Regions from separate parts of the Sphaerothrix gracilis Ecp01 genome, predicted to be linked through region 2. Evidence: predicted binding sites of a transcription regulator. Region 2 holds the regulator's gene; the other holds the start of a gene.
The links. Region 2 encodes HrcA, which represses chaperone genes, less so after heat shock. Its sites were predicted from a motif close to TTAGCACTCNNNANTNNNGAGTGCTAA; they were not measured.

Region 1 (3,091 bases), on a different contig from region 2:
ATGCCGCCCATGCCGGGATCGGCAGGCATCGGCGGTTCTGGCTCAGGCTTCTCAACTACAAGTACCTCAGTGGTGAGTACCATGCCCGCTACAGAAGCCGCGTCCTGCAGGGCTGAGCGTACCACCTTAGCTGGGTCTAGAATGCCGCTTTCTGCCAGGTTCTCTAGCGTACTCGTGAGCGCGTTGTAGCCAAAGTTAAATTCAGCCTCGCGCACTTTCTCAACGATCACTGAACCCTCTGCTCCAGAGTTGTCAGCAATCTGCCGCAGGGGGGCCTCTAGCGCCTTCATCACAATATCGACACCAACCTGCTCCTCAGCGCTCAAACTGTCTTTGAGCGGCTGCAGTTTCTTTGCTAGGTGGATCAGCGTTGTGCCACCCCCCGGAACGACGCCTTCTTCTACAGCCGCCTTGGTGGCGCTGAGAGCGTCTTCAATCCGCAGCTTGCGGTCTTTGAGTTCAGTTTCGGTGGCTGCACCTACTTTGATAACGGCCACGCCGCCTGCTAGCTTAGCTAAGCGTTCGGATAGCTTTTCCTTGTCATAGTCAGAGTCTGTCCGATCTAGCTCACGGCGAATCTGAGCAATGCGCTTTTCAATATCGGCCTTGGTGCCGCTTTCAGAAACGATCGTGGTGGAATCCTTGGTGATGGTGATTTTACGAGCGACACCGAGCATCTCTAGCGTCGCCATTTCCAAGTTAAGGCCCACTTCCTCCGCAATGACCTGACCGCCCGTGAGAACAGCAATGTCTTGCAGCAGTGCCTTGCGGCGATCGCCAAAGCCGGGTGCCTTGATTGCAGCGCCATTGAGAACGCCGCGCGCCTTGTTCACCACTAGAGTTGCCAGGGCTTCCCCTTCCACATCCTCGGCAATAATCAGCAGGGGCTGACCTTCGCGGGCAATGCGCTCTAGCACAGGGACTAAGTCCTGGATGGAACCGATTTTTTTATCGGTAATCAGAATGCGGGCGTTTTCTAGCTCAACGACCATCCGCTCCTGATCGGTGACGAAATAGGGCGAAATGTAGCCACGATCGATCTGCATTCCCTCGACCACTTCCAGTTCGGTGTTGAGAGATTTGGACTCTTCAACCGTGATCACGCCGTCGCGGGTGACCTTATCCATTGCCTGGGAAATCATCTGGCCCACTTCTTCATCGCTACCGGCAGAGACTGTCGCTACCTGCTCGATCGCGTTGCCTTCAACGGGCTTGGCAACGGCCTGGATTTCCTTTACCAGGTGGTTGACTGCTTTTTCGATACCGCGTCGGAGGCTGACAGGGTTGCTGCCTGCCGCCACGTTCTTGAGACCTTCCCGAATCATTGCCTGAGCCAGAACGGTCGCCGTTGTGGTGCCGTCTCCCGCAATGTCCTTGGTCTTAGAGGCCACCTCTTGAATCAGACGGGCACCCGTATTTTCTAAAGGATCTTCTAGCTCGATCTCTTTAGCAATGGTGATCCCATCGTTGACAATCTGAGGGGCTCCAAACTTTTTCTCTAAAACAACGTTGCGCCCTCTGGGGCCTAAGGTGATTTTTACCGCATCAGCCAAAGCATTCACGCCGCGTTCCAGCGCCTGCCGCGATGCCTCATCAAATACTACAAACTTTGCCATATCCAGCCTTCATAGCTCTGCCGTCTAAAACATTAGCACTCTACAACGTTGAGTGCTAACTTCGTTAGATTAGCTTCCAAAGCGGGGGCGGTTTAAGTCGCGATAACCGATCCTTGGGGGAGTAGGGGGAGATGTGTTGTTGAACAATGGGGAGTAGAGTTGCCTGTCGTGTATTTAAGGAGGGCAAAATTCAAGTCCAGCTTAGGTTGCCGGGTTTTCTCCCTTCGAGAGACACTTCGTGAACGACTTCGCTCAACCCTCTGCCTAGCTACGAATCGAGCATTGAGCGGAGTCGAAATGCGTCTCATCAATAAGCAGCCCTACTTGCCGAGGACTCGCACAAGATATGATACGTCTGCAAAACTAAAAAACTAAGGGTCAAATCGTAGCCACTCTAGCTACCCTGATCACTGCTCAGCCCCATACTCTCCATCCCACAACTCCCCATCTTCCCTTAATCCTTGTGTCTTCCCCTCTCTATCTCCAGACCCCTCAGGCTATTCGCGATCGCTGTGGCTATCTCTTCGATCTCGCCTACGATGACCAGCTTGATCACTTTCGCGTCCGGCTAGAGCAGCTAGAGCCAACGGCGGCTTTTGTCCTGGAGGTGATGCGGCAGCAGTATCCTAATCTGGACGTGCCGTTTCATTCCCGCTGGCGGCATTTCGAGGTGGCGGGGCGATCGCGGGCGGACAGCTTAGCTGAGCGCATGACCGGGGCTACTGCCACAGAGATTGCCAGAATGCAGTGCGATCTGGCAGTGGTGAGCGTGCTGCTAGATGCGGGAGCGGGCGATCGCTGGCAGTATGTAGAACCTGAAACAGGGGAAATATTTAGGCGCTCAGAGGGGCTGGCGATCGCTAGTCTCAATCTATTTAAGCAGGGACTTTTTTCTAGCCAGGTCGAGCGGCCTTGGCAGGTCGATGCGGCGGGGTTGGCAAAGATTACCTTAGAGCAGCTAGCAGCAGGATTTCAGCACGCAGAAGACAATCCGCTGGTGGGATTAGAGGGGCGGCTGCATTTGCTACAGCGGTTGGGACAGGCTTTACTCAATCATCCTGAGTTTTTCGGCTCAGAACTGCCGCGTCCGGGACACCTAGTAGACTACCTGCAAGCCCAGCCCCAGCCTGTCTCGGCGGCTCAGGTTCTGACATTGGTGCTGCAGGGATTGGGCGATATTTGGCCAGGGCGGATTGAATGGGAGGGAGTAAACCTGGGCGATGTGTGGCCCCATCCAGCGCTGAGCGGTACCGAAGCGGGCGATCGCCTTGTGCCGTTTCACAAGCTGTCGCAGTGGCTCACCTATTCGCTACTGGAGCCTTTGCAAGGGGCTGGACTAGAAATTGTGGGGCTAGATGAACTGACCGGACTGGCCGAGTATCGTAACGGTGGCCTCTGCATAGACATGGGACTGCTAGAGCCAAAGCATTTGGAAGTGACAGGCGCTCGCCATCTGCCAGGATCCCCGGTCATTG
Region 2 (3,091 bases):
AAAGTGGAAGGACTTATTTTCGTCTTTCATATCCGTTGGAGATGCATAAATAAAAGGAGTTCGCGCCGCCACTCGCAGCTAGAATCAATCTGCTTCTAATATCTATTCGCTATAATACCGCCGCCGACAATAGAGCCATATAAACTATTGCCAGACAGAAAAATCTTATTTTTACCTTGATGTTACGGAATATAAAACCGTGTTTTTTCGGGGAACTAAAGAACTTTTTTAGATTTGCCAGGGGCAGAGAATCTCTCAAATTTCTGCTAAGACGCAAACTTCCTACGCCATAACGCGTAGGAAGTTCTTGAACAATACAGGCAAGACTGAACTCAACGGCTCACGCAGCCTACCTCATTGCGGTGACGAGTGCCACGGTTGCAGATCTACCGAGAAAACTCAGCTTGGCAAGTGCTAAATTCTAGCTGACATCCAAGCGTAGATAAAGGCAAAGTCTGAAGCTTATTGTTAGGAGCGCAAGTAGCTTTTTCGGAGTTTTTAGCTCTTGCAACTGTCTAGTTTTTAGTAAGCAGGGTGCTGCTTTAGCTGATGAATTTCATCACAAATCAAATAAGGTCTTGGCACATTTTTTATCTTGATCTCAAAGCTGCCTGTGCCCGAGTTGGCAACTTTAAGCGTTCCCGTATCTAAAAAACGCTGAACTAAGTTCTGCTCAACATCAATGTCCATAATGTCTAAATAGTCAACGGTTGTCTCTTTATGAGAGAAAACGCCTCTTTTGTAGATTAGATGGTCATCATTTAGAACTAAGGTGGTAGTAGAGCAGTATAAATGCCAGCTTACTAGAGCTGCTGCGCTCATCTTTGCTAGCGGAAATGGCAGCTTTTGATTAAACCCGATAAGCATCAGAAAAATCAGAGCGCCGTAGAAAATAGGATAGCTTCTCAAAGGGGAAGGATGAATTTCGCGGAGATAAGTCATCACCAAATACCCACTATAAATCTCATAGCAACTCCTACGACTTGCCCACTGACCATTTCAGAGATTTCATCAAGTTCTTAAACTTTCTCAAGAACCCATAGACAGATGGAAGCGTCGGCTATAGGCCATTCCGCTATGGTTAAGGCAGTCTAAACTATGGAGACTTTGTCAGATGAGTGCTGACGACTTTATCAATCCTCGCTCCGCCTACCGGGGTGACGTGCAGCCAGAGAATCTAGCCTTCAACGCCAATTTGCAAGAATTTGCCCAGCGCGTAAACCATATTTGCAATTTAGAAACCAGCGGCAAACTTAAGTCCCAGGCAGCCTACGAGGCTATCTATGAACTCTGGCAAACTTTAGAGGCTTCTAAGCAAGGCTTAAAGCTGGGGGAGCATCCCTTTCACTCTGAAAACTCCTGAATCTATGCCTGAGATGGAGTTCTCAAGCTGGCTGGCTGATAGCTTTAGAGAGATAATCCGCTGCCGCTTCTACAACCGCGATCGCATTTTCATACAGCATTCGCGTAGGACCCAAAATGCCGACGCTGCCTACGGGAACTGAGTCACGGCGATACATAGCGGTGACTAAGGCACAGCTTTGCATTGGTTCAATAGGATTCTCGGAACCAATCCAAATGCGGACGCCAGAGTCTGTGCCCAGCGTATCTTCTGCCTCGAAGATGAGCGGCCAAATCTGCTTTTGCTCTTCCTCTAGCAGCTGCACGATTGCCTGTACCTGATGAGACTCAGAGAACTCTGGCTGTCGCAGTACTTCAGCCAGGCCGCTGACCATCATTTGGGTGGAAGCAGGGGCTTGACTCCGGCGAGAAAGATTAGTGACCGCCTGTCTCAGCGTTTTAGCATAGCGCTGAAATTTCTGGTCTAGCTCGCTCCAGTCCAGTAGCGTCACTTCGCTTAGAGTCCGCCCTTTGAGATGAGTATTGAGAAAATTAGATAAAAGCTGTAGTTCCCGGTCTAGCTGCTCCGATTGGGCAGCCGCTTCGTCCAGTCTATGGGGGAGCTGGATCAAGATAGACTGGGGGCCATAGCAATCTAGCATGACTATGAGTAGTCCTTGCCCAGGACTCACCTGCACGAGCTGTAGGTGACGGAGGACGGCCTGATGGGTGTTGGGCAGCGTGATTAAGGTGACATAGCCGCTCAGAGTTGATAAAATCTGCGCGGCGCCGTGTAGGAGAGCCTCAAGGCTCCAGCCTTCCCAGTCAAGCTGACTGCGCAGTAGCCGGTCTACCTGTCGGCCAATTTTTCCAGAGGGCTGAATTAGCTCATCTACGTAAATGCGATAGCCAGAGTCAGAAGGAATGCGCCCTGCTGAAGTGTGGGGCTGATAAAGCAAACCTGACTTTTCCAAAAAACCCATCGCGTTACGGATCGTAGCCGAGCTGACCTTGAGGTCATATTCTTTGGCTAGCGACTTAGAACCGACTGGCTCTGCCGTTTCTACGTAACGACGAATGGTTGCCCACAATATCTGCTGCTGCCGAGTATTGAGTTTTAGCTTAATTGGCATAGGAACATACTAAAGCAAGCCCTTTTTCTATTCTGACTACTTTATCAGATGCCCAAAATCTATCTGTTCGCAGCACAGCTTTGCCGTACAGTTCGTAACACTTAAACAATGCAGGCATCAGATTCGGCAAAAATGTTGATTTAACCAGGGTCAGGCTTAAAACTATAGCCGATGAGCTGATAAAGTTTTGCCTCATGCCAAAGCTAGCGGCCCTCGATGACCTAGATGGGCTAACGGCTCATGAGCGAGTAGGCAATGGCCGATGGTTTGGCGTTTGAGCAACGTCAGTCAGGCAAGCACGCGATCGCGTCTATTAGGGCAACACTCACAATTCCTGGTAAATTCAGAAAGTCCCAAACATTCTGATGTTGCTTAGAACCTACAGGTTTTGATCCTGGTTGGTTTCAGCCAGCCCGGATAACAAGTAATCTAAGGACTACAGAGTTATCACTGGATCCCTCAGTATTTTCTATTGGTTTTCGATTGCCTATCTGCAACGTTCAGGGGCTGCGCAGTTTACTTGTTTCGCTACAGCTTACGCTTTTACTCACCTTCGAGCTTTTTTAACTTCAGGTTAAGCAATTATGTCTGACCTTCCCTTTACCCTCGATCAACTC

Region 1: groL (chaperonin GroEL) is a predicted target of HrcA. The motif match lies at 1,649-1,675, and genes of this name have one in related genera.

Annotation. Positions count from the first base shown of each region.
Region 1 is NZ_JASATW010000015.1:35,154-38,244, reverse strand. Features, by position in the region: gene groL (chaperonin GroEL) at 1-1,616, opposite strand, end outside; gene QJQ48_RS17110 (URC4/urg3 family protein) at 2,080-3,091, shown strand, end outside.
Region 2 is NZ_JASATW010000004.1:138,914-142,004, reverse strand. Features, by position in the region: gene QJQ48_RS05675 (EAL domain-containing protein) at 1-30, opposite strand, end outside; gene QJQ48_RS05670 (PH domain-containing protein) at 523-942, opposite strand; gene QJQ48_RS05665 (DUF7219 family protein) at 1,115-1,363, shown strand; gene hrcA (heat-inducible transcriptional repressor HrcA) at 1,386-2,474, opposite strand; gene QJQ48_RS05655 (LysR family transcriptional regulator) at 3,059-3,091, shown strand, end outside.